DNA from 3 places in the Streptomyces sp. NPDC102270 genome. Region 3 is predicted to be linked to each of the others. Evidence: riboswitches for the same ligand, from Rfam matches in the RefSeq annotation. Region 3 holds a riboswitch; each other region holds the start of a gene.
The links. Region 3 has a riboswitch for cobalamin ahead of ACIRP7_RS10915 (HoxN/HupN/NixA family nickel/cobalt transporter). Riboswitches for the same ligand answer to the same signal wherever they lie in the genome.
Positions count from the first base shown of each region.

Region 1: it holds a riboswitch for cobalamin, as region 3 does, so the genes downstream of both, ACIRP7_RS14745 (cobalamin biosynthesis protein) here and ACIRP7_RS10915 (HoxN/HupN/NixA family nickel/cobalt transporter) in region 3, are expected to answer to the same signal.
Region 2: it holds a riboswitch for cobalamin, as region 3 does, so the genes downstream of both, ACIRP7_RS18705 (ribonucleoside-diphosphate reductase subunit alpha) here and ACIRP7_RS10915 (HoxN/HupN/NixA family nickel/cobalt transporter) in region 3, are expected to answer to the same signal.

Region 1 is NZ_JBIWLX010000006.1:422,374-431,926, forward strand. Features, by position in the region: gene cobN (cobaltochelatase subunit CobN) at 1-1,096, opposite strand, end outside; gene ACIRP7_RS14740 (cobyric acid synthase) at 1,093-2,628, opposite strand; gene ACIRP7_RS14745 (cobalamin biosynthesis protein) at 2,625-3,566, opposite strand; cobalamin riboswitch at 3,664-3,807, opposite strand; gene ACIRP7_RS14750 (hypothetical protein) at 4,015-4,236, opposite strand; gene ACIRP7_RS14755 (inorganic phosphate transporter) at 4,262-5,512, opposite strand; gene ACIRP7_RS14760 (GH25 family lysozyme) at 5,494-6,144, opposite strand; gene ACIRP7_RS14765 (class II aldolase/adducin family protein) at 6,203-6,868, shown strand; gene ACIRP7_RS14770 (alpha/beta hydrolase) at 7,113-8,258, shown strand; gene ACIRP7_RS14775 (hypothetical protein) at 8,417-9,553, shown strand, end outside.
Region 2 is NZ_JBIWLX010000008.1:290,391-299,943, forward strand. Features, by position in the region: gene ACIRP7_RS18700 (ribonucleotide-diphosphate reductase subunit beta) at 1-83, opposite strand, end outside; gene ACIRP7_RS18705 (ribonucleoside-diphosphate reductase subunit alpha) at 83-2,464, opposite strand; cobalamin riboswitch at 2,589-2,725, opposite strand; gene ACIRP7_RS18710 (GNAT family N-acetyltransferase) at 2,771-3,268, opposite strand; gene mctP (monocarboxylate uptake permease MctP) at 3,343-4,953, opposite strand; gene ACIRP7_RS18720 (DUF3311 domain-containing protein) at 4,950-5,201, opposite strand; gene ACIRP7_RS18725 (GntR family transcriptional regulator) at 5,348-6,112, opposite strand; gene ACIRP7_RS18730 (extracellular solute-binding protein) at 6,419-7,702, shown strand; gene ACIRP7_RS18735 (carbohydrate ABC transporter permease) at 7,803-8,783, shown strand; gene ACIRP7_RS18740 (carbohydrate ABC transporter permease) at 8,780-9,553, shown strand, end outside.
Region 3 is NZ_JBIWLX010000005.1:133,415-142,967, forward strand. Features, by position in the region: gene ACIRP7_RS10885 (DUF1326 domain-containing protein) at 1-53, opposite strand, end outside; gene ACIRP7_RS10890 (DUF2182 domain-containing protein) at 201-1,037, opposite strand; gene ACIRP7_RS10895 (hypothetical protein) at 1,398-1,700, opposite strand; gene ACIRP7_RS10900 (hypothetical protein) at 1,760-2,050, opposite strand; gene ACIRP7_RS10905 (hypothetical protein) at 2,148-2,516, opposite strand; gene ACIRP7_RS10910 (ArsR/SmtB family transcription factor) at 2,705-3,052, opposite strand; cobalamin riboswitch at 3,134-3,340, shown strand; gene ACIRP7_RS10915 (HoxN/HupN/NixA family nickel/cobalt transporter) at 3,369-4,484, shown strand; gene ACIRP7_RS10920 (nucleoside hydrolase) at 4,515-5,477, opposite strand; gene thrS (threonine--tRNA ligase) at 5,515-6,747, opposite strand; gene ACIRP7_RS10930 (DUF397 domain-containing protein) at 6,990-7,175, opposite strand; gene ACIRP7_RS10935 (helix-turn-helix domain-containing protein) at 7,178-8,059, opposite strand; gene ACIRP7_RS10940 (ATP-binding protein) at 8,284-8,718, shown strand; gene ACIRP7_RS10945 (ice-binding family protein) at 9,334-9,553, shown strand, end outside.

The DNA.
Region 1 (9,553 bases), on a different contig from region 3:
GCGCGTCCAGCACCCGCACCGCCGAAGCGGGCGTGTCCAGGCCCACCGCGTTGCCGACCCGGGAGTGCTTGGTCGGATACGCGGTGAAGACCAGAGCGAGCTTCTTCTCGGCGTTCGGCTTGTGCCTCAACTCCGCGTGCCGTACGGCGATCCCGGCGACCCGGGCGGCCCGCTCCGGGTCGGCCACGTACACCGGGACGTCGTCGGGTCCCTGCTCCTTGAAGGAGAACGGCACGGTGATCAGCCGTCCGTCGAACTCCGGGATCGCGACCTGCATGGCCGCGTCCATGGGGGACAGGGCCGCGTCGGACTCGTCCCAGACCGCCCTGGACGTCGTCAGGCAGAGCCCTTGCAGCACGGGCACGTCGAGGTCGGCCAGCGCCCCGATGTCCCAGGCCTCCTCGTCACCGCCGGCCGAGGCATGCGAGGCGTGGGTGCCGCCGGCGGCGAGGACGGTGGCGACGAGCGCGTCGGCCCGGGCGAGGATCTCGTAGAGCGCGGGGTCCGCCCCGCGCAGTGAACCGCAGTACACGGGAAGGGCGTTGGCACCCTTCGCCTCGATCGCCTCGCACAGGGTGTCCACGAAGCCGGTGTTGCCGCTCAGCTCGTGGGCCCGGTAGAAGAGCACGCCGACGGTGGGGCGGCCTGCCACGAAAGGACGGTCGCCGTGGACGCCGTACTCCGGCATCTTCTGCGGCTCGACGAACCCCTCGCCGGTCAGCAGCACGGTGTCGGACAGGAACCGGGCGAGTTCCTCCAGGTTGGCGGGCCCGCCCTCGACGAGGTACTTGAGCGCCTCGGCCACCACACCGGCCGGTACGGACGACTCGGCCATCAACTCGGCGTCGGGAACGGCCTCTCCGCCCAGCAGCACGGTCGGGATGCCCGAAGCCTTCAGCGCGGCGAGCCCGTCCTCCCAGGCCCGCTTGCCGCCGAGCAGCCGTACGACGGCGATGTCCGCGCCCTCGATCAGTGCCGGCAGCTCCTGCGCGACATCGACCCGGGTCGGGTTCCCGATCCGGTACGAGGCGCCGGAAGCGGCCCGGGCCGCCAACAGGTCCGTGTCGGCGGTGGACAACAACAACACTGTGCTCATGCGGGCGCTCCCGGTGGAATGAAAGGCAGTCCTTGCGGCGCGCCGGACTCGATGAGCCGCCACAGCGCGTCCGTGTCCGCGTGCTGTTCGATCAGGTCGCCGAGCCGGTCCAGCTGCTCCTCGCGCAGCGCGGCGAACGACGTGTCGGGGGCCGGCACGAACCGGCGGCCCGCGGCGGCCGCCACCTCCCGCAGGAAGGCCCGCCGGAAGCCGTCCGACTCCAGCGAGCCGTGCCAGTGCGTGCCCCAGGTCTGGCCGACGCGGCAGCCGTCCAGGCTGTGTCCTTTGTCATCAGAGATGAACGCTTCGCCCCCGTGGATGTCGGCGACCCCGTGATGGATCTCGTACCCCGCGACGGGCTCGCCGAGGGCTTCGCCCTCCGGCCGGGTCAGGGTCTTCTCCCGCGCGAACCGCACCCTGACGGGAAGGACTCCGAGCCCCTCGACGTGCCCCTGGCGGCTCTCGACCTCGTCCTCGATGTGCTCGCCGAGGATCTGGAAGCCGCCGCAGATGCCGAGGACGGGCCGCTGCTCGGCGACCCTGCGCCCGATGGCCGCCGCGAGCCCCCGCTCCCGCAGCCACTGAAGTGCCTTGACGGTCCCACGGGTTCCCGGAATCACGACGAGGTCGGCGTCGGCCAGTTCCTCGGGCCGGTCCACGAACCGCACCACGACACCGGGTTCGGCGGCCAGGGCGTCGACGTCCGTGAAGTTGGACATCAGCGGGATCGCGCACACGGCGACCCGCAGCACGTCCTCCCCGAGGGGAGCAGCCGTGTTCGACTCCCGGACCGTCCCCCGCAGGGACACCCGCAGCCCGTCCTCCTCGTCGATCCCGAGGCCGTGCCGGAAGGGCAGCACGCCGTAGGTGTGCCGCCCGGTGAGTTTGTGGAGCGTGTCGAGCCCGGGTTCCAGGAGGCTGACATCCCCCCGGAACTTGTTCACGAGGAACCCGGCGACGAGCTTCTGGTCCGCTTCCGAGAGCAGCGCGACGGTGCCGAAGAAGGAGGCGAAGACGCCCCCGCGGTCGATGTCGCCCACGACCAGCACGGGCAGCCCGGCGTTGCGGGCGATTCCCATGTTGACGATGTCGGTCCGCCGCAGGTTGATCTCGGCCGGACTCCCGGCCCCCTCACAGATCACCGCGTCATACGTGCCCCGCAACTCGGCGAGACAGTCGAGCACGGTCCCGAGGAGCCGCTGCTGCCGCCCGCCGTGATAGCCCCGGGCGCTCAGCTCACCGACCGGCTTCCCGAGCAGCACGACCTGACTGCTCTGCTCGCCACCGGGCTTGAGCAGCACGGGATTCATCAGCGCGGTCGGCTCGATGCGGCAGGCCTGCGCCTGCATGGCCTGGGCCCGCCCGATCTCCGCGCCCTCCCTCGTCACGAACGAGTTGAGGGACATGTTCTGCGCCTTGAACGGCGCGACCTTGACCCCCTGCCGCACCAGCCACCGGCAGATCCCCGCGGTGACGACACTCTTGCCGGCGTCGGAGGTGGTACCGGCTACGAGAAGCCCTCCGCCACTCATGCGCTGCGCCCCTTCACGAAGGCCCGCGCGGCGACACCGACGCCGAGCGCGAGCAGCCCGACGCGCCGCGACAGCCGTGCGGCGCGCTCGATGTCGTACATGGCGACGGCGCGCCCCTTCTGATGGAGCACCGGCCGGTGTTCGACCCGCCCCGCGTACGAGAGGGTCCCTCCCAGTCGGACACCCAGCGCCCCCGCGAACGAGGCTTCGACGGGCCCGGCGTTGGGGCTCGGATGCCTGTGCGCGTCCTCCCGCCAGGCCCGCACGGCACCCCGGGGATCGTCTCCGGCCACGGCAGCGAGTACGGCGGTGAGCCGCGCCCCCGGCCATCCGGCGAGGTCGTCGAGCCGGGCGGAAGCCCACCCGAAACGCCGGTACCGGGGCGACTTGTGCCCCACCATGGCGTCCAGCGTGTTCACGGCCCGGAATGCGAGCAGCCCCGGCACCCCGCCGACGGCACCCCACACGAGCGCCCCCACGACGGCGTCGGAGGTGTTCTCGGCCACGGACTCCACGACCGCCCGGGCGATCCCGTCGGCGTCGAGGGACTGCGGATCCCGCCCGCACAGGTGGGGCAGCCGCTCCCGGGCCGCCTCGACGTCCCCCGCCTCCAGCGCCCGCCCGATGACCCGGGCCTCCCGTACGAGGGAAGTCCCGCCCACGACAGCCCAGGTGGCGGCGCCGGTGAGCACGAGGGAGGCGGTACGGGAGGGACGTACGGCATGCTCCGCGACGGCGCCGAGCGCCCCCGCACCGCCCACGCACACGGCGGTGTGCAGCGCGCCCCACCCCCGGTGGTCCCGCCACAGCACCTGCTCCACGGCTGCGGCGGCCCGCCCGAACGCGGCGACCGGATGCCCACGACGGGGGTCACCGAGCAGAAGGTCACCGATCAGACCGGCGGCGGCGCCGTACGCGAAAACGCGATCGGCACGCATCGGGTCAGCCGATCGCGGGGTCGTTCACGTACCGGGTACCGCTGGTCGATCGGCAGGCGAGCATCGCGTCATGTCCTCACTCAGGGTGTCCACGCCCTGGTTCGACGAGTCCGGCGGCGAGAGTTCCTGGCTCCCGGGGTTGTCTACCCCGGTGACAGTGGCGGGACCGCGCCGGATTCGCACCGGCTTCCTCTTCTGCCGCCGTAAATGGCTCCGGCAGTCCACCACGGGCCTTCGAGACCCGTCAACTTCTTGTTGACCTGCGGCGGGAGAGTGTGCAGAACCCCACATCGCCGGTCATGAAAGACGGCCGGGGGGGGGGGGGGGGGGGGGGGGGGGGGGGGGGGCGCGCCCCCCCCCCCGCCCGGCGGGGGGGGCCGCCGCCCCGCCCCCCCCCCGCCCCCCCCCCCCCCCCCCCCCCCCCCCCCCGCCGAGTGACGGGGTGCCGTCAGGCCACGATCAGGGAGATCCCGTACGCCACCGCCGCCGCGCACGCCGCGAAGCAGGCGTAGGCGCCGGTGACCGCGAGCGTGGCCGAGCCGCCCTGGGCCGTGGCCCGCTCCTGGCGGGACAGGCCCATGATGCCGAGGGTGAACAGGGCCACGAGGCCCACGGTGACGACGAGGCTGACGCCGAAGACGGAGCCGAGTGCTTCCCAGTCGATCTTCATGGTGAGGCTTCCTTAGGAGGGGGGCTCAGACGGCGGCCGGCGGGGCGGCCGGTTCCGTCGCGGCGGCCGGGGCGGGGGCCGGAGCCGGGATCGTGGCGGTGAGGCCCTCGGTCACGGTGCCCGTGGGCGGCGGGGTCACGACGGCGATCGCCGTGGTCACCACGCCGGCCGGCTCGTCGGTGTGGTTGACGTTGGAGGCGTCCACGACCTCGCGGCGCGAGATCTTCCAGATCGCCGCGCTGGAGGCGACGAGGAAGACCGCCACGAGCGCCGTACCCCAGTCGCCGAGGTTCGTGACCGACTCGGCCAGGGCGCCCACCAGGGCCGCCGCCGGGAGCGTCAGCCCCCAGGCCACGAACATCCGCGTCGCCGTCGACCAGCGGACGACCCCGCCCTTGCGGCCGAGGCCCGCGCCCATCACCGAACCGGAGACGGAGTGCGTGGTGGAGAGGGAGAACCCGAGGTGGGACGAGGCCAGGATGACGGTGGCCGCGCTGGTCTGGGCGGCGAAGCCCTGCTGCGGCTGAAGGTCGGTCAGGCCCTTGCCCATGGTGCGGATGATGCGCCAGCCGCCGAGGTAGGTGCCGAGCGCGATGGCGAGACCCGCGGAGAGGATGACCCAGGTGGGCGGGTCGGAGTCGGGGGCGACGACGCCGCCGGCGACCAGGGCGAGGGTGATGATGCCCATCGTCTTCTGCGCGTCGTTGGTGCCGTGGGCGAGCGAGACCAGGCCGGCCGAGGCGATCTGCCCGGTGCGGTAGCCCTTCGCGGCGGCCTTGCCGTCGGCCTTCTTGCCCAGCGTGTAGGAGAGCCGGGTGGCCAGCATGGCGGCGACGCCCGCGACGATCGGGGCCGCGACGGCGGGGATGAGGACCTTGGTGACGAGCGCGTCGCCGTGCACCGCGCCCATGCCCGCCGAGGCGATGGTGGCGCCGATCAGACCGCCCATGAGGGCGTGCGAGGAACTGGAGGGCAGACCCACCAGCCAGGTCAGCAGGTTCCAGAGGATCGCGCCGACCAGGGCGGCGAAGATGACCTCGGGACGGATGCCGGTCTCGTCGACGAGACCCTTGGAGATCGTGTTGGCGACCTCCACCGAGAGAAAGGCGCCCACAAGGTTCAGCACGGCGGACATGGCCACCGCGACCTTGGGCTTGAGCGCACCGGTCGAGATGGTGGTGGCCATCGCGTTGGCGGTGTCGTGAAAACCGTTCGTGAAATCGAACGCGAGTGCGGTGACGACCACAATCGCGAGGATCAGCGAGAAGTTTTCCATTTACCCAGGCAATCGTTCGAGGTCATTGGCAGATTGAACGTAGGTAACCTGGATGAACGGAAGGTGAACTGGGGCGGGCCGCACGGTGACCGGAATCTTCTGCTGTCCCCGCGTCGAACCCCGCCGCCCCCGCGCGACCCGTACGCCCCATGGCTACGTCCCGGCGGCGAACCTCTTGAGCTGTCGCGTCGACCCGTTGATGAGATTCTGGTCACCCGGCAGAGTGCCCGCAGCGCTCCCGCATCTGCCGAGTGGTAGCGGGCCACCTGGGGGGTTGTGTAGCTCACCGGTCGGCGCCCGGTGAGCCGCTTCACCTCGTCACTGAACGACCTGATCCAGCCGACCAGTCCCGCCTCGGTCATGCCGTGGCACTTCTGCTTCTTGCCGTACGGGTTGTATTCGATGTCCAGCGCCGGCGGCAGGGTCCAGCCGTCCCCGGACCAGGCTGTCCGGCAGTGCGAAGGGGTACACCCCGCGCAGGATGCCGACTGGGTCGCCTTGACGTAGACGAACCTGGCGCCCTTGGCCTCCCACACTGAGCATGACCACGGACAGGGCCAGGGCGCGGGTTCGGTGCCGGGCAGCCTTGCGATCACGGGCCATGCGTCTCCCCGGGAACGGCGTCGCCGCACAAGAGGGGCGCACGCCCGGAAACGCGCTCTCCGGCGCCGCGCCTGGCAGGATCACGGCATGGCTGAGGAACGGCAGAAATCACCGGGTGAGGCGGACGCGTGGGGCGAGTTGGTCGACACGGCCCGCCGGACGGTCACCGACGGACTGGTCGTCGGCACCTCCGGCAACGTCTCGGTACGCGTCGGGGACACGGTCCTGGTCACCCCGTCGGGCGTCCCCTACGACCGCCTCACCCCGGACGACGTGACCGGCGTCGACCTGGAGGGCCGTCAGGTCCTGGGCACCCTGGTCCCCACAAGCGAACTCCCCATGCACCTGGCGGTCTACCGCAGCACCGACGCCCGCGCGATCGTCCACACCCACGCGGTGCACGCCACGGCCGTCTCCACGCTCGTGCCCGAACTCCCCCCGATCCACTACATGACCGGCGCCCTCGGCGGCCCCGTCCGGGTCGCCCCCTACGCCACCTACGGCACCGACGAGTTGGCCCAGAACATGCTCCACGCCCTCGCCGACCGCTCCGCCTGCCTCCTCCAGAACCACGGCACGATCACCTACGGCTCCACACTCACCCAGGCCTACGACCGCACGGCCCAGCTGGAATGGATGTGCCACCTGTGGCTGACGTCCCGCTCGATCCCGGGCCTGACCCCGAACCTCCTGACGGAGCGACAGGTTGAGGAGGCGGGGGAGCGGTTGCGGGGGTACGGGCAGCGGGGTTAGGGGGCCGGGTGCGCCTAAGGGGGGTGCCGGGTCGGGTTGTCGTGCGGGTGCGGTCCGGTGGGGGCTGGTCGCGCAGTTCCCCGCGCCCCCAGGGGGTTGCAGTCACCTGCGCCAGGACGCTCACCGGGGCCGCAGGGGCCGCCGCAGGCGTTCAGGGGCGCGGGGAACTGCGCAGAACGCCCGCCCCCACCGGACCCGCACCCGCCCACTGGCCCCGCCCCGCCTCCCCCGCGACACTGAAGACGTGCGCACTGTCAAAGCGACGGCCGCTGCCGTCACCGCAGCCCTGGCGGCCGGCGCAGCCGGCATCGTCGTCGGGAGGATCGCCAGCGACGCCGGACTGAAGGCGCCCGCGGGCCGCCCGCTGCCCGGCGAACCCCGGCTCACCGTCCACTCCACCGCAGCCGGCCGCATCGCCCTCACCCGCGACCTCGCCGCCCTCCGCCCCGGCACCTACGGCCTCGTCGGCGACGCCTCCCACGCCGTCGTGGGCCCCGTCCTCGCCACGGAACCGCACTCCGCCGACACCGTCGTCCGCCGCCTGGAACGCGTCACCCACGGCACCCTGAAACCCGGCGACAAGGTCTGGCTCACCCCGACCACGCACGTCGGCGACCCGAAGTCGGCCCTCGGCCTCGAACACACCGATGTCGACATTCCCGGCGAACTCGGCTCCCTGCCCGCCTGGTTCGTGCCCGGCGCGAGGGACACCTGGGTCATCGCGGTGCACGGCCTCGGTGCGACCCGCGAACACGCCCTGAACATCATGGAGTTCCTGCACCGCCACCGCTTCCCGGTCCTCACCCCCGCCCACCGCGGCGACACCGGCGCCCCCCGCCCGCCGGACGGCCTGAACCACTTCGGCGAGACCGAGTGGCGCGACCTGGACGCGGCGATGCGCTACGCCGTCGGCAACGGCGCCCGCCAACTCGTGCTGCACGGCTGGTCCACCGGCGCGACCATGGCCCTGCGCGCCGCCGTCCGCTCGAGCCTGCGCGACCACGTCAAGGGGCTCGTCCTGGACTCCCCGGTCCTCAGCTGGGAGCGGACCCTGCGCGCCCTCGCCACGGCCCGCCACACCCCCGGTGTCCTCCTGCCGCTCGCGGTGCGCGCGGCACAGGGCCGCACCGGCCTGTACGCGAACCAGGAGAACAGGACCGAGCACCGGACCGAAGACATCGGCCCCGACCGGCCCCCACCGCCCACCCTGATCTTCCACGGCCCGGACGACACGCTCGCCCCCTGGGACCTCTCCCGCCGTCTCGCCGCCACCCACCCCGACCGGATCACCCTCCACACGGTCCGCCAGGCCCCCCATGCGGCGATGTGGAACGCCGACCCGAGCGCCTACGAAGAGACACTGCGCCGTTTCCTCACCCCCCTGATGTGACCTCCGGGCGCTCCCGTCCCACAGGTTCCGTTTAAGCCCGTACCACTGGCCTGATCTCGGTCTATGTCCCTCCGCGTGGCGCCGGCGCCACGCCCTCCCCGGGGCCCGCGGTGACATTCCGTTTGGGTTTTCGGACCGTCAACCGGAAGACTGCACCCGTGACGTCCCGTATCCCGCGCGACTCCAGGCTCCGACTCGTCCGCCCGCGACCCCTGGCCGCCGCCCCCACAGCAGTGAACCAACGGCGCCCACGCCGCCCCGCGCCGCGGCCCCCGGAGGGCACACCGGCCCCGGCGGTACTGGCCAGAATGGCGCGCTCCGGTCTTGCCGACGCGGCCCGCGTGGCGCACTGGGCCGACGGCGCCCTGGGCCCCGGCAGGGACGGTGCGGGCTCCGACGGCAACGGCACCCTCTCCGACGAATCCGCCGCTCGCGCGGCCGCGGACCTGGGTCTGACCGTGGCTCAGGTTCGCGCCGACTGGGACACCGCCCGCCTCGCCGGCCTCGTCGAGGTGCACGGGGACAGCGCCCGCCCGGGTTGGCGGCTGCGCGCCTGGGACCGCGACGACAGTGCCGTACTGCGCGGCTGGGTCGCCCTCTTCGACGCCTGGTCGCTCGCCTTCCCGGAACCCGGCGACCGCGAGCCCGCCTCCGTCGCCGAGGTCGTCTCGGCCATGCCCCAGGTGCTCTCCTTCCTGCAGCTGTCCGCCGGCCCTGTGCCCGTCGAACAGCTCCTGGACCTCCTGGAGCAGCGCGTCACCGAACTGCGCACCGAGCGCTGCGAGATCCCCTACGGCCCGCAGCCGGAGCCCGTGGAGGAGCCCGAGGCGGCGGACACTCAGGACGCCTCCCTCGCCCCGCTTCTCGACTGGGCCTTGCGCGCCCTCGCCTCCGTCGGCGCCCTGACCTACGGCGACGGCCAGGCCACCCTCACCCCGCTCGGCAGCTGGGCGGTGTGGGTCAAGCTGGAGCAGATCTGCGTCGCCGCGCAGAGCCCGGCCGGCAACATCGAGGTCGCCGCCGAGGAGATGCTGCGCGGCTGCGCCCAGCTGCGGCCCAACGCGGCCCGCGCCGAGTACCGCGCCTGGCTCGCCGCCCGCCCCGTCGGCAGCGCCGTCACCGAGCTGCTCGACGCCGCCCGCGGCGACGACGCCCTGCTGCGCGGCCTCGCCTTCGAGGCCCTGCGGGTGGTCGGCGCCCCCGCCGAGCCCGACGTGCGCTCCGTGGCCGACGAGCCCACCCTGCGGCCGTACGCCCTGCTGTGGCTGGCCGAGCACGACGGGATCGACCCGGAG
Region 2 (9,553 bases), on a different contig from region 3:
GGGTAGCGCATGGGGCGCAGGGTCAGCTCGAAGCCCGGGTCGAGCAGGTTTTTGGAGGGCACAGTCTTGGCTTCGCTGGTCATTACTGGCAGGCCTCGCAGGACTCGGGGTTCTCAAGGGAGCAGGCGACCGCGTCTTCCGGGGCCGGCTGCTGGACGGGGACCGTCGCCTGTGCGGCGCGGGCGATCCGGGTCGCCGGGCGCGAGCGCAGGTAGTACGTCGTCTTCAGCCCGGACTTCCAGGCGTACGCGTACATCGAGGAGAGCTTGCCGATGGTCGGCGTCTCCAGGAAGAGGTTCAGGGACTGCGACTGGTCGAGGAACGGGGTCCGCGCCGCCGCCATGTCGATCAGAGCGCGCTGCGGGATCTCCCACGCCGTCCGGTACAACGCCCGTACGTCCTCGGGGATCCACGCGAAGTCCTGCACCGAGCCGTTCGCGTCGCGCAGCGCCTCACGGGTGCGGGCGTCCCACACGCCGAGCTCCTTGAGTTCCTTCACCAGATACGAGTTGACCTGGAGGAACTCACCGGACAGCGTCTCGCGCTTGAACAGGTTGGAGACCTGCGGCTCGATGCACTCGTACACCCCGGCGATCGAGGCGATGGTGGCGGTGGGCGCGATGGCGAGCAGGAGGCTGTTGCGCAGACCCGTGGTGGCCATGCGCTCGCGCAGTGCCGCCCAGCGCTCGGGCCAGGTGAGGTCCGTCGCGTAGTGGTCGGGGTGCAGAACCCCTTGTGCCGTACGGGTCTTCTCCCAGGCCGGCAGCGGGCCGTTCCTCTCGGCGAGGTCGGCGGAGGCCTCGTAGGCGGCGAGCATGACGCGCTCGGCGATCCGGGTGGAGAGCCGCTTGGCCTCGGGGGAGTCGAAGGGCAGGCGCAGCTTGAAGAAGACGTCCTGCAGGCCCATCGCGCCGAGGCCGACGGGACGCCACTTGGCGTTGGAACGGCCCGCCTGCTCGGTCGGGTAGAAGTTGATGTCGACGACCCGGTCGAGGAAGGTCACGGCGGTGCGGACGGTGGCGTCCAGCCGCTCCCAGTCCATGTCGCCGGTCGTCGTGTCGGCGAACGCGCCGAGGTTCACCGACCCCAGGTTGCAGACCGCCGTCTCCCCGTCGTCGGTGACCTCCAGGATCTCCGTGCAGAGATTGGAGGAGTGGACGGTGTGGCCCGGCAGCGCCGTCTGGTTGGCCGTGCGGTTGGCGGCGTCCTTGAAGGTCATCCAGCCGTTGCCGGTCTGCGCGAGGGTGCGCATCATGCGGCCGTAGAGGTCACGCGCGGGAATCGTCTTCTTCGCGAGCCCCGCGGCCTCGGCCGTGCGGTACGCGGCGTCGAACTCCTCGCCCCACAGGTCGACCAGTTCGGGCACGTCGGCCGGCGAGAAGAGCGACCACTCGGCGTCCGCGTTCACCCGGCGCATGAACTCGTCCGGCACCCAGTGGGCGAGGTTCAGGTTGTGCGTACGACGGGCGTCCTCACCGGTGTTGTCCCTGAGCTCCAGGAACTCCTCGATGTCGGAGTGCCAGGTCTCCAGGTAGACCGCGGCCGCGCCCTTGCGCCGGCCGCCCTGGTTCACGGCGGCCACCGAGGCGTCGAGGGTCTTCAGGAACGGGACGATGCCGTTGGAGTGCCCGTTGGTGCCGCGGATCAGCGAACCGCGGGAGCGGATGCGGGAGTAGGCGATGCCGATGCCGCCGGCGTGCTTGGAGAGCCGGGCGACCTGGTGGTAGCGGTCGTAGATGGAGTCCAGCTCGTCCTTGGGGGAGTCGAGGAGGTAGCAGGACGACATCTGGGGGTGCCGGGTGCCGGAGTTGAAGAGGGTGGGGGAGGAGGGGAGGTAGTCGAGACGGCTCATGAGCCGGTAGAGGGCGGCGACTTCGTCCAGGGCGCGCAGGGTGTCGTCCTCGGCGAGCCCGGACGCCACCCGGAGCATGAAGTGCTGGGGGGTCTCGATGACCTTGCGGGTGATCGGGTGCCGCAGCAGGTAGCGGCTGTACAGGGTGCGCAGGCCGAAGTAGCCGAAGCGGTCGTCGGCCTCGGTGTCGACCAGCGCGTCGAGCCGCTCGGCGTGGATGCGCACGAACTCGGCGGTCCGGTCGGCGATGAGGCCCTCGCGGTGGCCGACGGCGACCGAGCCGGTGAACGAGGTCACGCCCTGCGAGGCGGCCTCGGCGGCGATGGAGACGGTCAGCAGCCGGGCCGCCAGCCTGCTGTACGCGGGGTCCTCGGAGATGAGGCCGGCCGCCGCCTCGGTGGCCAGCTCGCGCAACTCCACGAGCATTTCGGGGGAAGCCGTACGCGAGGAGCGGCCCCGCAGCGCGGCGGCGGCGACCCGGCCGGGGTCGGCGTCGGGGAGGTCGGCGGTCAGCGTGGTCAGGGTCCGCAGCAGGGCGGCACCGGGGCCGTCGTGGTCCTGCTGTGCGGTCCGCTCGGTCGCTGAGGCCGGATCGGCCGGCGCGATGGTCACGTGGGGCACTCCCTCGCTGGGCACGGGGGCCTTGCGGAGGGCAGGGGGCAGCACACGAGCGCGCACGGCGTCGCGTCCACCGGCCCATTCCACGAGGCCCGGACGTCATGACACCCGGGCCGGTGCGGCACGGGCGGCTGTCGGCAGGTCCTCGGACTGACGCTCATGTGCGCTTATGCACGCATGAGTACACCGTTGCGGGACAGTTCCGGATTCGCACCGGATTCCCCTGCGGCGACAGCGAGCATGAGCATACATCTTGTGCCGGGTGAGGAAAGCAGGCCCATATGTTGTGTCGCGGCGACTTCAGAGCGTCAACGTGTAGGCGAGAAGCGTGAACTCGTCGCCGGGGATCGGCTTCCAGTCGCGCTCGGGGGCGCGGGTGAAGCCGAGGCGTTCGTAGATGCGGTGGGCGGTGTGCATCGTGGGCTGGGTGCACAGGACGATGCCGGTGGCCGTGGCGCTCGCGCGCTCGACGCAGGCCTGGACGAGGGCTTGTCCCACGCCTCTGCCGCGGGCCGTGTGAGCCACCGCGAGCATGCGGATCTCCGCCTCGCCGGGGCGGGCGAGGTCGGCCAACGGCCCGCCGGAGGGGACGAAGGTGACGGTGCCGAGGACGGTGTCGTCCGCCACGGCCGTCAACACGTCCGCGGCGGCGGCCCGCTTGGGCACGTCCCTGAGCTCTTCGAGGTACCAGTCGCTCTCGCCGAACAGCAGCAGGCCGTCCTGGAGATAGGCCTGGGCGGTGATCTCACCGAGGGTCTCGTACTCGGCGGGTTCCGCGGCCCGGATCACGATGTCCATGCCGGTGAGTGTGCCCGACGGGTACGACAACGGGCCGCCGGACGACTTCTCCGACGGCCCGCCCGACTCCGTGACTAGTGGACCGAACCCGCTGTCGCCGGCGGGAGTTCCGTCTGGACCCCCGGGTCGCCCGCGTCCGCCGTGTAGTCCTCCGGGCTGGTCTCGTCCACGCCGTCGGGAGCCTTCAGCGCCTTCAGTACGAAGGTCAGGATCACCGTGACGACCAGGTTGAGCACGAACGCGGTCAGACCGATGTAGCCGATCTCGCCGATGCCCGGGATCTCCTTGGCCGAGCCGCCGAAGTGCTTCTGGGTCGGGGAGGCGACGCCGTACGCGGCGACCGTGCCGTAGACCATGCCGAGCGCCCAGCCGGCGAGCAGGGCCCAGCGGTGGAACCAGCGGGTGAACAGGCCGCCGACCAGGGCCGGGAAGGTCTGCAGGATCCAGATGCCGCCCAGCAGCTGGAAGTTGATGGCCACCGTCTTGTCCATGGTGAGGACGAAGACCAGCGCGCCGACCTTCACCAGGAGCGAGACCAGCTTGGAGATCTTGGTCTCCTGTGCGGGCGTGGCGTCCGGCTTGATGAAGTCCTTGTAGATGTTGCGGGTGAACAGGTTCGCGGCCGCGATGGACATGATGGCCGCCGGGACCAGCGCGCCGATGCCGATCGCCGCGAAGGCCACGCCCGCGAACCAGTCCGGGAACATGTCCTCGAACAGCTGCGGGATCGCCAGCTGCGGGTTGGTGACCTTGACCCCGGCCGCGATGGCCATGAAGCCGAGCAGCGCGAGCAGGCCCAGCATCAGGGAGTACAGCGGCAGGATCGTGGTGTTGCGGCGGATCACCTCACGGCTGCGCGAGGAGAGCGTCGCGGTGATCGAGTGCGGGTACATGAACAGCGCGAGCGCGGAGCCCAACGCCAGCGTGGCGTACGTCCATTGGCCCGCCTCCAGCGGGACGAGGCCGCCCGCCTTGGCCGCCGTGTACTTCTCGCTCGCCGCGCCGAAGACGTCGTCGAAGCCGCCCAGCTTGATCGGGATGTAGATGATCGCCACCGCGATGACGATGTAGATCAGCGTGTCCTTCACGAACGCGATCATCGCGGGGGCCCGGAGTCCGGAGGAGTACGTGTAGGCCGCGAGGACACCGAAGGCGATCAGCAGCGGCAGGTCCTTGACGAACCAGTTCGTGTTCTCGCCACCGCCGATGCCCATGACGTCCAGGACCGCCTGGATGCCGACCAGTTGGAGCGCGATGTACGGCATGGTCGCGAGGATGCCGGTGACCGCCACCGCCAGCGACAGCCCCTTCGAGCCGAAGCGACCGCGCACGAAGTCCGAGGTCGTCACGTATCCGTGCTTGTGGGAGACCGACCACAGGCGGGGCAGGAAGGTGAAGATCAGCGGGTACACCAGGATGGTGTACGGCACCGCGAAGAAGCCGGCCGCGCCCGCCGCGTATATCGCCGCGGGGACCGCGACGAAGGTGTACGCCGTGTAGAGGTCGCCGCCGAGCAGGAACCAGGTTATCCAGGTGCCGAACGAGCGGCCGCCCAGGCCCCATTCGTCGAGGCTGTGCTCGTTCTCGGCCTTGCGCCAGCGCGAGGCCAGGAAGCCCATGACCGTGACGGCCAGGAAGAAGAGGATGAAGACGGTGAGAGCCACACCGTTGACGCCGTCGTTCACTTGGTACCTCCACGGCGGGCACGCTGGTCACGCTGCCACAGCTGGTACGCGATCATCGTCAGCGCGGTGGAGATCAGCACCCACAGCATCTGGTACCAGTAGAAGAACGGGATGCCGATGAACGTGGGGTCGACCTTGGCGTACGAGCCGACCCACAGCATCGCCACGAACGGGGCCAACAGGCAGAGGGCGATGACCACCCGTACCGGCGTCACCACCGGTGGTCCGACTTCAGGTGCATCCGACATGTCGCGACTCCTGCCCCTCACTGATCAGCGCTGATCACCTGCAATGCGCAGGCAATCTAGGCGCTGGTGTCGTGAGAGCGGAAGACCTCGTCCGCATATCGGTATGTCGATTCTGTGAAGCACGCCTGTTGGGTACTCCTAGGGCACTAGTCGACCGGCCTCTTGAGGCGGGCCACGAACTTGTACCGGTCCCCGCGGTACACCGACCGCACCCACTCCACCGGTTCGCCCGTCTTGTCGATCGAGTGGCGGGACAGCATCAGCATCGGCAGGCCCACGTCGGTGCCGAGCAGGCCGGCCTCGCGCGGGGTGGCCAGGGAGGTCTCGATGGTCTCCTCGGCCTCGGCGAGGTGGACGTCGTAGACCTCGGCGAGCGCCGTGTAGAGCGAGGTGTACTTGACGAGCGACCTTCGCAGGGCCGGGAAGCGCTTGGCGGAGAGGTGGGTCGTCTCGATGGCCATCGGCTCGGCGTTGGCCATGCGCAGGCGCTCGATGCGCAGCACCCGGCCGCCGGCGGTGATGTCGAGGAGCTCGGCGAGCCGGTCGTCGGCGGTGATGTAGCCGATGTCCAGGAGCTGCGAGGTGGGTTCGAGACCCTGGGCGCGCATGTCCTCGGTGTAGGAGGTCAGTTGCAGCGCCTGGGAGACCTTGGGCTTGGCGACGAAGGTGCCCTTGCCCTGGATCCGCTCCAGGCGCCCCTCGACCACGAGTTCCTGCAGCGCCTGGCGCACCGTCGTGCGTGAGGTGTCAAACTCGGCGGCGAGCGTGCGCTCGGGCGGCACCGGCGTGCCGGGCGACTGCGTCTCCGTCATGTCGAGCAGGTGCTTCTTCAGGCGGTAGTACTTGGGCACGCGCGCGGTACGGACGCCTGCCCCGCCCTCGGTCTCCGCACTGCTGACGTCGCTGCTCATGGTCTGCCTTCCCGGCTCCGGATGCGGGTCACATCGTGATCCCTTCTGTATACCGTCGCCACCTCTTTTGGTCTAGTCCACAGAGGTAAGTGGTCTAGCGGACGACAGTACTCCGCCGCCGGTGTTTTCGCTGGCTTCTTTACTAATGGTTCCTGCATATGTAGCTCGCATAACGGCTGGTCAGGGCCTTTTCGGCACCTCTTGACAGGCCTTGTGGTCTGGTCCAAGCTCCCCCTACTGGTCTACACCATTGGTCCAGGTCCCGGCTTGTGAGCGGGAGGTGTGGGCATCCCTGAGGAGGGTGGCGTGAAGCGCAAGCTGGCAGCCGCGATCGGCATCGCGGGCATGATGGTCTCCGTCGCGGCATGTGGGAACAGCGACAGCGGAAGTTCGGACAACAGCGGCGCGGACGCCAAGGCGTTGACCGTGTGGCTCACCGTCGACGCCCAGAACAACTGGCCCGGGCTTGTGAAGGCCGCGGACGCCGCGGTCCAGAAGAAGCACCCCGGCATCAAGATCGACCACGAGTACTACGGCTGGCCGGACAAGAACACCAAGCTCGACGCGGTCCTCGCCACCGACAAGGCCCCCGACGTCGTCGAGATGGGCAACACCGAGATGCTCGGCTACATGGTCAAGGGCGCCTTCGCGCCCCTGGACACGTCGGCGTTCACCAACTCGTCGGCCTGGCTCGACGGCCTCAAGGCCTCGGTGACCTACGACGGCAAGACCTACGGCGTCCCGTACTACGCGGGCGGCCGGGTCGGCAACTGGCGCAAGGACGTCTTCGCCTCGGTCGGCGTCAAGTCCACCCCGAAGACCTACGCGGAGCTCACCGCCGCCCTGGACAAGGTCCAGAAGAAGGAGGGCGACAAGTTCTCCGCCTGGTACCAGCCCACCCGTGACTGGTACGCGGCCATGTCCTTCGTCTACGACGCCGGCGGCTCCATCGCGGTCGAGTCGGGCGGCCAGTGGAAGGCCAACCTCTCCTCGCCCGAGTCGGTCAAGGGCCTCACCGAGTTCAAGAACGTCGTCGACAAGTACATGCACGCCGACAAGACCAAGGACGAGTCCGACCGCTACATCGTCTACGGCCAGGGCAAGTCCGCCATGATCTTCGGCGCGGCCTGGGAGGGCGCGACCTCCGCCGACCCGAAGAACGACAAGACCGGCAAGCTCAAGGACAACCTCGAGAACTTCGTGATGCCCGGTCCGTCCGGCAAGAACATGCCCGTCTTCCTCGGCGGGTCCGACCTCGCCGTGCCGGTGAAGTCGAAGGCGCAGGCCGTCGCCGCCGAGTGGATCAACGCCTTCACCGGTGCCTCCGGCCAGAAGGGCCTGATGGCCAAGGGCAACCTGCCCAACAACAAGACCGACCTCGCCACCCTGAAGAAGGACCCGGCGACCGCGGTCCCGGCCACCGCGGCCGAGTCCAACTGGTTCGTGCCGATGGCACCCGGCTGGGGCCAGGTCGAGAAGGCGCAGATCCTGCAGACCATGCTCCAGAACATCGGCACCGGCAAGAAGTCGGTCGAGGTCGCCGCGAAGGACGCGGACACCGCGATCGACAAGGTCATCAACAGCAAGTGACCGGCAGCAGGGCCCCGTTGACACCGGCGGGGCCCTGCCTCCCGTACGACCGTGCGGGCTTCGCTTTCGTACGACCAGAGGGACCGCTGAGGAGCGCGCCATGAGTGCCGCAGACACGACCACCCCCACCGAGGTGCCGCCGCCGATGTCGGTACCCCCGCCGTCCAGGCCGGCCCCACCGGGCAGAAAGCGGACCTTCAGCGCGACGCCCTGGCTGCTGCTCGCCCCCTGCCTGCTGATCCTGGTGCTGGTCCTCGGTTATCCGATGGTCCGTCTGGTCGGTCTGTCCTTCCAGAAGTTCGGGCAGTCCCAGCTGTGGGGCTTCCAGCCGGCCGAGTGGGTCGGCTTCGACAACTTCACGGGCGTGCTGGGCGACAGCGAGTTCTGGGCGGTCGTCGTGCGGACCATCGTCTTCGCGGCCGGCTGCGTCGTCCTCACCATGGTCGCCGGCATGCTGATCGCGCTGCTGCTCCAGCGGGTCTCCGGCTGGGTGAAGACCCTGATCAACATCGCCCTGGTGGCCAGCTGGGGCATGCCGATCATCGTCGCCACCACCGTCTTCAAGTGGCTGTTCGACGCGGACTACGGCATCCTCAACGCGCTGCTCAGCAAGCTGCCCGGCGTGGAGATGATCGGCCACAACTGGTTCGCTAGCGGCCCCCAGGGCCTGGCCGTGATCATGCTGCTCGTGGTGTGGGGAGCGGTGCCCTTCGTCGTCATCACGCTCAGCGCCGGACTCACCCAGGTGCCGGCGGAGCTGGAGGAGGCGGCCCGGCTGGACGGCGCGAGCGCCTGGGGCGTGTTCCGGTACGTCACCGTGCCCGTCCTCAAGCCGATCATCGTGATGCTGACGACCCTGTCGGTGATCTGGGACATGGGCGTCTTCCCCCAGGTGTTCGTGATGCGCAACGGCCACCCGGAGGAGGAGTTCCAGATCCTGACCACCTACTCCTACGACCGTGCCTTCGTGGTCAACGACTACGCGCAGGGCTCGGCGATCGCCCTCATCACCGTGCTGCTGCTGCTCGGGGTCGTCGCCGTCTACATGCGTCAGATGCTGAAGATCGGAGAGGTCGAATGAGCGCACTCGCCACGGCCGGCGGCCGTCGCCGCGGGAAGTCCAGGCTCGGCTGGAACCTCGTCGGCCTCCTCGTCTTCGTGACGGCCGGCTTCCCGGTCTACTGGATGCTCAATACGGCGTTCAAGCCGGCGAAGGACGCGATCGACCCGGACCCGAGCCTGCTGCCGACCGGCATCACCTTCTCCAACTTCAGCCGCGCACTGGACATCGCCGACTTCTGGGGCCCGGTCGGCCGCAGCCTGATCGTCTCCCTGTCGGTCGTGGTGATCGGCATCGTCGTCGGCACACTGGCCGCGCTCGCCATCTCCCGGTTCGCCTTCCGCGGCCGGAAGGTCGTGATCGTGGGCATCCTGGCGGTGCAGATGGTCCCGCTGGTCGCGATGATCATCCCGGTCTTCCTGCTCCTGAACGACCTCGACCAGTACGACAAGCTGTCCGGCCTGATCATCACGTATCTGACCTTCATCCTCCCCTTCACGGTGTGGACCCTGCGCGGCTTCATCGTCAACATCCCGAAGGAGCTGGAGGAGGCGGCGATGGTCGACGGCTGTTCCCCCACCGGCGCCTTCCTGCGCGTGGTCTTCCCGCTGCTGGCCCCCGGCATGGTCGCCACCTCGGTCTACGCCTTCATCCAGGCCTGGAACGAATACCTGTACGCCCTCATGCTGCTCAGCCAGAAGAACCAGACCGCGACCGTCTGGCTCGGCAACTTCAGCACCAAGAACGGCACCGAATACGCCCCGATGATGGCCGGTTCGACCATGATGGCC
Region 3 (9,553 bases):
AACCAGTCGCCGGCCAGATGCCAGCGCGTCGCGGTGGTGGCCTGTTCTGTCATCTCGCTTCCCTCCTGCCGAGCCCCAGGAGGCTCACTCGGAGTGGCGAGACCGCGTGTGCCGAGCCCGAGGCCCCGGGATCGGGAGACGGTCTCCCTTCCAGCTTGCACCTGCCTTCCCTGATGGGGAACCCGTTCACCGGCAAGGGATCACATGTCGTCCGTCGACGGCATCGAGTCCCGCAGCCCGGGAAGCAGCCAGTCCTGGAAGGGTGCGAGCACGGCCAGGACGAGGAATACGACGCCCACGGCGCGGGCGAGCAGGGGGCCCCGGGACCACAGCTTCTCCACGAAGATCACCACGGCCAGCCCAGCCATCGCCGCCACGTTCATCACGCCCAGCGGAACGAGCACGACCATCAATCCGGCGCAGCAGCCGACACAGTAGGCGCCGTGGTGGAGGCCCACCCGCAGGTCGCGCGCCGGCCCGCGGAAGCCGGAGTAGCGCACCAGGTGGCCCAGGGGGTCGCGGCAGTGCCGCAGGCAGACGGACTTCAGGGGGCCCAGCTGGTACAGGCCCGCGAGCAGGAAGGCGGCCGAGCCGATCCAGCGACCGGCCGCGGGGTGGTCGTCCAGGAGGCTGCCGGTGAAGGCCAGTGCTGCGTAGGTGAGCAGCCCGAACGCCGTCCACACCAGCAGGTATCCGGCGACGAACTCGACGGTGCGGGCGGTCCGCGCCCAGCCGGAGGACTGCCGGCCGATGCCCCGGACCCAGGTGATGGCCACCGGCGCCATGGACGGCAGCATCATGGCCGCCATCATCGTCACCCAGAGCAGCAGGAACAGCGGCAGCGCCATCCCCATCGTGCCGGGCTCGACCCCCATGTCCCGCGCCTGGCCGATGGTCAGTACCCAGGCGGGCACCGCGATCAGGACAACGAGCAACCACGCGGCCGCGAGATCCCGCGTGGGCAGCAACCCCCCACCCGTTCCGGTCGGGGCGACCGACCGGCCGGCTTCGAGAGCGGAACTCCGGCTGTGACGCATCGGCGTGTTCTCCTGCGGCTCATTCCAAGGAGAGCATGTCCCCGCCCTCGACGCGACCTGGCCCGGGCGGTCTCCGCGCCTTTTGCGGCACTCCGACGGACGGGTCATTTCCCCCGGGCGCCGGGAGTTCAGTCGTGTTCGTGCACGGTACGGGAGTACGGGCGAAGTCGTATGTCTCGACCTTAGAGAAGGTCCGGGACGAGCTGTGTGAGCTGCGGCCCGGAATCGAGGTGCGCGGTTGTTTCTGGGGCGACGCCAGGGCGCCCGGTTAGCGCGGGGCGGCGCCTCGGTACCCGGATACACGGACTCTGGGGGCGCGCGCTCCGAGCAGGACACGGACATCGCCCAATGGTGGCTGCTCTACGCGGACCCCAGCGGGACGAGCCCCGACGGGAGGACATCATCCGGAGCGACGAACGCGTGGTAAGCCTCGGTGATGTCCGCGCAGTCGCTGAACCAGTCGTCGGTCTCGGTCAGCGACACCGCCCGCTTTGGCCCGAAGCCACCGTTGGCGACTTCGAGATACATCCGCTTCAGCAGCTCAGGCATCGGATGGCCCGCCACCCGCTCGAAGGCGGTGACGTCCTCGGCAGCTGAGGGGCCGGGCAGCTCCCTGCCGGCCACATGCGTACGGACCGCCAGGACCAGTTGGCCATCGGTCACCCCGGCATCCTCAGCGACGCGGGTCCTCCTGTCGATGCCATCCCCACGGCGGCGAGTTGTCAGACGATGAGTTCATGGATCGCCGCCAGGAGGTTGAACGCAGCCGGCAGGAGGAAGACGCAGCCGAAGGCGATCCACACCCACCCGGCTCTGCGGTGCCCGCGGCTCGGGGGTGGTGCCGGGATGAGCCGGTCGCCGGCCCTCATCGTCTCGCTCGGGGCGAGCACGCTGCGCCCCGTGCTGCGCTGCCGTCGCCCCAACCAGATGAAGACGATCGCGGCCATGGCCGTGAAGGCCGCCAGTTGGAGATGCTCACCCGGTGTGTCGGCGCCTGCGAGCGTCACGGCCACGTACGACAAGGTCCCCCCAAAGGATCACGGTGCATGGATCACCTCACGACGCCACCACCGTGTCAAGCGAGTTGGGCACCGCTCACGCCTCCTGGACCTAGAGCTGGTCCCGCCACCACGGCACGCCGAGGTTGTCGACCTGGATGACCTTCGCCCGCCTCAGAATCTCGTCGTCGAGGGGGGTAAGGACAGCGCGCAACTCTCGTCCGCTCTTCTTGGGCAGGGCGTGCAGAACGGCTTCGAGGTGATCGCGGAAGTAGCCCACGTCGCAACAGCCGGGGATGCCGCATCGCTGCGCTGTCGCCGGGTCCGCGATCAGCCTGAGCGGTCCATGGGCAAGAGCTTTCCAGCGCCGGAACGCTTCGGCCGTGTCCTCGAGGAAGGAGCGGGATCGTTCGAGTCGGCGCAGATCGGCCATGCAGCGTGCGGAGAGGCCGTCGATGGCCGGGTACCGTCGCGGCCTCACGCGACGGATCGGCAGTTCAGCCCGCAGGGCTGAGGGGCGCCTACGCGGCACGGCCCTTTCGGTTGTCGGTCATACGGGCACGGTACACAGGCACAGTGACGGATGTCCCGGCCTTTCAGTGCCGCTGAACTGCCCCTGCCCCACAGAAATCCGGAGTCGTCCGCCAGGGCCCGGTCTGCCCCGCCCCCTCACGACACCTGCTGCAGCAGCCCCCGTACCGCCTCGTCCACCACCCGGTACCGCACCACCCGCCCCTCCTTCTCGCCCGCCACGACCCCGGCCGCCCGCAGCAGCCGTAGCGCCTGGGACACGGCCGGGTCGTTCATACCGGTCGCGATCGCGAGGTCGGAGACGGCCAGGGGGCCGGTCCGGTGCAGGGCGAGCAGCAGGGCGAGCCGGTTCGGGTCGGCCAGGAGGGCGAAACGGTCGGACCAGGTGCGGACGTGTCCCGGGTCGCCGATCGCGGCGATGGCGTCGCACACCCGGTGTCCGTCGATGGTGCGGCGGTCGGCTCGGTCGGCCGGGACGAGGTGCATGGCGCACATCCTCGCAGGCGGCTCTGTGTGATCTTCCATACCTGCGCAGGTGTGCAGCTATGCAGGAGCCCCCGCCCCCGCCTACGGTGGGCGGGCCGTGGTGCTCGGGAAGCCGGTGACGACCCCTCAAAGGTCCATTCCGGTGCGGCCCTCGCCACTGTGATCGGGGAGTTTCCCTCCCACGTCCCTCGCGGGACAGCCACTGGCCGTCACCATCAGGCCGGGAAGGCGGGCAGGGAAACGCACGACCCGTAAGCCAGGAGACCGGCCACGGCAGCTCACGCGTTCATCCACGAGGTGCTGGAGTGACCACCGTATGACTGATCCTGCGCTGCCCGAGACTGCGCGGCCCGAGACCGCCGCCGCCCCCGCTTCCCTCCGCTGGCGGCGCGAGGACACCGTCAAGACGGTCGGTCTGATGGCCGCGATAGCCGCCCTGCACGTCGTCGCCTTCGGCATCCTCTTCCTGCTCGTCGTCCCGGAGCACTACGAGGTGGGCGACAAGGCCTTCGGCATCGGGCTCGGCATCACCGCCTACACCCTCGGTATGCGCCACGCCTTCGACGCCGACCACATCGCCGCGATCGACAACACCACGCGCAAGCTGATGGCGGACGGCAAACGGCCGGTGTCCGGGGGGTTCTGGTTCGCGCTCGGGCACTCCAGTGTCGTGGTCCTGCTCGCCGCCCTCATCGCCGGCGGCACCCAGCTGGCCGGCAAGGTCATGAACGAGGGCTCAAGTACCCACCAGGTGCTCGGATTTCTCGGTACGACGGTCTCCGGGTCGTTCCTCTATCTCATCGCCGCCCTCAACCTGGTCGCCCTGCTGGGCATCCTGAAGGTCTTCCGGGCGATGCGGGCGGGGACGTACGACGAGAAGGAGCTGGAGCAGCATCTCGACTCGCGCGGGTTCATGAACCGGATCCTCGGGCGGCTCACCAAGTCCATCACCCGGCCGGGGCAGATGTTCCCGCTGGGCTTCCTGTTCGGGCTCGGCTTCGACACGGCCACGGAAGTGACCCTGATGGTGATGGCCGGGTCGGGCGCGGCCGCGGGCCTTCCCTGGTACGCCATCCTCTGCCTGCCGCTGCTCTTCGCCGCCGGCATGAGCCTGTTCGACACCCTCGACGGCACCTTCATGAACTTCGCCTACCAGTGGGCCTTCTCCAACCCCGTCCGCAAGGTCTTCTACAACCTCGCCATCACCGGGCTGTCCATCGCGGTCGCCTTCTTCATCGGCACGATCGAGCTGGTCGGCGTCCTGCACGACAAGCTCGACCTCACCGACGCCCTCACCACCTGGATCGCCGACATCGACCTCGACAACGTCGGCTACATCATCGTCGGCCTGTTCGTGGTGGTGTGGGCGGCGGCGATCGCCTACTGGCGGCTCGCGAAGGTGGAGCAGCGGTGGAGCGTCAGCAGTTCCTGAGGGACCGCGCCTCAAGGGATCATGCCTGGACTAGGCCCCCTCCACCGCGGTCAGCCACAGCTTCACGTACCGCTCGACGTCGACGCCCAACGCCACGTCCACGAGGGTCACTTCACGCTCGCCCTCGTGGATCTCGGACTCACCGGGACGGCGGCGGCGGTCGATGACGGTCTGGCCGCGCGTGGGGCCGGGGGCGAGGCTCACCTCCACCGGCAGCAGCTCGGTGGTCAGCCCCTCCGGGTCGACGACCGCGCACACCGCGCCCGCGTCGCCGAGGCCACCGGTGGGAGTGGGGTCGCCGGAGGTGGCCGGGTCGCGGTGGGCGAGGAGGTCCCCGGCCATGCGCAGGCTGGGCTCCGAACTCGCCCGCAGCCGCTCGACGTCGGCGGCGGGGACGATGACCCGCTCGAACACGTCCAGGCCGTACATGGTCATCGGCACTCCGGCGGTGAGCAGCACGGCGGCCGCCTCGGGGTCGTGCCAGACGTTGAACTCCGCGACGGGAGTGGCGTTCCCGGTCGCCACCGCGCCGCCCATGAACACGATCCGCTCGATGTTCCGCACCACGTCGGGGTGGGTGCGGAGCAACAGGGCGATGTTCGTCAGCGGCGCGGTGGGGATGAGGGTGACCGGCGTCGGGGAGGCGAGGATCTCCCGCCTGAGCAGGGTCACCGCGTCCACGTCCACCGCGACCCGGGTAGGCGCGGGCAGCCCCAGGTCCCCCATGCCGTCCAGCCCGTGCACGTGGTGCGCGGCGCGCACGGGCTCGATCAGCGGCCGCGCGGCACCCCGGGCGACGGGGATGTCCCCGGCCCCGGCCTGCTCAAGAACGGTCAGCGTGTTGCGCACGACACCGTCGACATCGGTGTTCCCGGCGACACAGGTGACCGCGCGCAGATCGATGCCCGGGTGCCGTACGGCGAACAGCAGGGCCAGGGCGTCGTCGACACCGGTGTCGCAGTCGATGATCACCGGAATGGGCTGACCGGTCACGGCGGGGTCCTTTCGTCACTGGCGGTACGGATCGACCTTACGCAGCCGCCCAGAGTTCGGCCCCGCGATCACCGCTACGGGCAGCGATCCGTTCCAGCAGCTCGCCGACCGGCACGGCTCCCGGCCTACGCCCGTCCCGCAGCCGTACGGCCGCACAGCCCGCGTCGGCCTCCCGCTCCCCGATCACCGCCTGGTACGGCACGAGGCGCGCGGCGCGGACGCGGGCGCCGAGGGTGCCGTGACCGGGACCGGACAGTTCGGCCCGGATGCCGCGCGCTTCGGCCCGCCGTACGAGCTCATGGGCCCGTTCCTCCTGTGCCTCCGCCACCGGCAGGACCACCAGCTGCACGGGGGCGAGCCACACCGGGAAGGCGCCGCCGTGCGCCTCGATGAGATGGGCGACAGCCCGCTCCACACTGCCGATGATGCTGCGGTGGACCATCACGGGGCGGTGTTTAGCGCCGTCGGGGCCGATGTAGTGGAGGTCGAAGCGTTCGGGCTGGTGGAAGTCGATCTGAACGGTGGAGAGGGTGGACTCCCGGCCGGCGGGGTCGGTGATCTGCACGTCGATCTTGGGGCCGTAGAAGGCGGCCTCGCCCTCGACGGACTCGTGGTCGACGCCGTCGAGGACCTCTTCGAGGAGGGCGGTGGCGCGGCGCCAGAGTTCCGGATCGGGGACGTACTTTCCGTCGCCGTCGCCGTTGCCGGGGAGCGACAGCCGGTACCTGGACGCTCGGATGCCGAGGTCGTCGTAGGCGCGTCGGATGAGGTCGAGGGCGGCGCGGGCCTCGGCCACGGCCTGCTCCGGGGTGCAGAAGATGTGGGCGTCGTTGAGCTGAATGGAGCGGACGCGGGTGAGACCGCCGAGGACGCCGGACAGTTCCGAGCGGTATATGCCACCCAACTCGGCGATACGGAGAGGCAGTTCACGGTAGCTGTGGGACCGTGACCGATAGATGAGGGCGTGGTGCGGGCAGAGGCTGGGCCGCAGCACGACCTCCTCGCCGCCCAGCCGCATCGGCGGGAACATGTCGTCGCCGTAGTGCGACCAGTGCCCGGAGATCTCGTACAGCTCCCGCTTCCCGAGCACCGGCGAGTACACATGCCGGTACCCGGCGGCCCGCTCCACCTCCCTGACGTACTCCTCCAGAACATGCCGTACGACGGCCCCGTCGGGCAGCCAGTACGGCAGCCCCGCGCCCATCAGGGGATCGGTGTCGAACAGCTCCAGCTCACGGCCGAGCCGTCGGTGGTCGTGCACGGGGTTCATCGGGTTCATGGAGTTCTCCCTCGCGATGGGGGCGAGGAACCGACGGGAACGACAAAGCCCCAGGGCACTCGCCCCGGGGCTTCGGACTGCGTCAGCTGTCAGCGCGCCGGGACCTGCTCCGGCGTCGTCGTGATGGAGGGGATGGCTCTGGCTTGGGCGCGCTGCATGGGGTGAGGGTAGGGGGAGGGGTGGGGGTGGGGCGAGGGGTTTTTGTGCGCCGGTCCGCGGTATGGCGGGGCTGGTCAGGGGTGTTCGTGATGCAGGGACCGTATGAAGGTGGTCCAGGTGTCGGGGACGACCTGGAGTATCGGTCCGTGGGGGGTTTTGGAGTCGCGGACGGCGACGGTGTGGGGGTGGTTGCGGGCGACTTCGACGCACTCGCCGTTGCCGCTGCTGTGGCTGGACTTGGCGAACTCGAAGTGCGGCACGGTCACAGCTCCTTGCGGATGCGTTCGATCAACTCGACGGAATCGTGAAGGGCGAGTCCGTTCCTTGCGATCCGCTCGAACTTGGTGTTGTGCCGTGCGGCGTCCGCCTCGCTCTCCAGCCACAGCGTAGACGAGGTCGTATCCATGTAGACCACGTCCATCGCGCCGGGTTCGGCGAAGGAGACGACGCTGAAGGCGCTGGTCATGCCGGGGTGGGAGCCCGCGAGGAACGGGACCACCTGAAGCTTTACGTTGGGGAGCCGGGACACCTCGACGAGGTGGGCCAGTTGGGCACGCATGACCTCACGGCCGCCGACCAGTTGACGCAGAGCTCCTTCGCCGACCACGGCCCATAGATCGAGCGGGCTGCTGTCCGTCAGCCGCCCCTGCCGGGCGACCTTCGCCTCCACGAACCGCTCGATCTCACCCGGCTCGTCCCAGTCGGCGTTGCCGATCGCCAGCGCCCTGGCGTAGTCCGGCGTTTGCAGGAGGCCGGGGACGAAGGCCCCTTGCCAGGTCCGGACGCCGGTCGCGATGTCCTCCAGGGCGACGTACTCCACGAGGGATCGCAACTCGGGGTATTGGTTCCACCACCCCTTGGCCTTGCGCCGCTCCCGGTCCGTCCTGGCGAGGCTCAACAACCTCTCCACGGCCTTCGGCTCGGCCACGCCGTACAGCTCGCACAGGATCTTGATGTCGGGATCGCGGAACGGCACCCACCCACGCTCCATCTTGGCCACCTTGGCGGCCGTCGCCGAGAGCGCCTCCGCAGCCTGCGGCTGGGTCAGGCCGGCCCGGTCCCGCAGCCTCAGCAGTTCACCACCCAACTTGCGCGCGAGGACGGTGGATACACGGGTACCGCGCGTGAACTGGCCTGTGGACACCTCGGGTCACCTCCTGATCGTGGCCAGTGTGCGGTTCACCGGAGTCACAGCACAAGCGAAACTGGAGACATATTTCCCAGAGACTGCTTGCGGGACCGGACAACGCATCACTACCGTCAGTACTCGATCGCACACACAGTGAAACCAGTTGGCGGAAGCGCACCGTGCTGCCCGCACGGCGGAGCCACCCCAACTCACCCGCTCCCCCACTCCCGAAGGAACCCGTGACCGACGCCTGCCCTCCCGGCCCACCCAAGTCCTACGACCGCCACGACCAGGTCAGTTACACCCCGTACCCGCACAGCATCCCCCTCGCCCGCAGACGCGTCGCCGCACTCGCCGTCGACTGGGGCCACCCCGCCCTCGCCGGCGACGCGTCCCTGGTGGCAAGCGAGTTGTGTACCAACGCCCTGCTCCACGGCTGCCTACGAGACCGCCTCTTCCGCGTCGAGACGACCCTCACCACCACCGCCCTCCGCATCGCGGTGACCGACCCGAGGGGCGAACGCCTCCCCGGCACCCGCCCCTCCCAACCCGACGACCAGTTCGGCCGAGGGCTGCTCATCGTCCGCGTACTGGCGGGACGTTGGGCGGTGGAGAGACTCACGGTCGGCAAGACGGTGTGGGCGGAACTGGACCACCCGAAGCACGATGAGTAGCTACATCAGGCGCGCCTTCTCTGCACACGTGACCGCGTTGCCGGTAACCGACGACACCGGCACGGGAACGGCACCGGGCCACGAGACGGAGCACAGCCAGGGCCCGGGCATGGGCATAGTCACCGCGGAGTTCTTCGCTCTCCCGACGCTATCGGGTGCTGGATGGCGCGACCGTCCTCGTCTGCACCGCTGACCCCGACACCCCAGCCGTCGCCGCCACCGCCCTACCCGACCACGGTCACCACTGTTCTGCAGCGCGCCCACCACCGGCTGCTCACCAGCGACGCGCATGCTCGACCAGGCAGTGGGCCTCACCTACACCTGCGGCCCCTGATCCCCGACTCTCCGGACCACCTGCCTCGCTCCCGAACCCCTCGCGATCGAGAGAAACGGGCCCCACCGCGTGTCCGCATTGCATACTCCGGATAATCGGAAATACGAATTCCCCAATAGATGCTCCGCATTCGAGGGATTTACGTTTGGCAGAGCAACTCTCCCTTGCTCTGTGCCGCCTCTCGAAGATTCCTCCGTAATATGCACCCGTCAGATCAAGGCTCCCCCGGGCGTTTGGTTAGGGCCCGGCACGCCGCGCCTCCCACAGGAAATGGCATCTTGATGAAGCTGAAGATCCCTGAAATGGCTCGCCGCCGTACTTTGCCCGGCGTGCTGGCCTCGGCCCTCGCCGCAACGGTCGCCGCCGCGCTGGTCGTCCTGTCACCCGCGCAGGCAGTCGCCATCGCCACTCCGGTACCGCTGGCCACGGCGGCGAGCTTCTCCGTGCTCGCGGGCGCGGGAGTCACCAACACCGGCCCCACCGTGATCAGCCACGACCTCG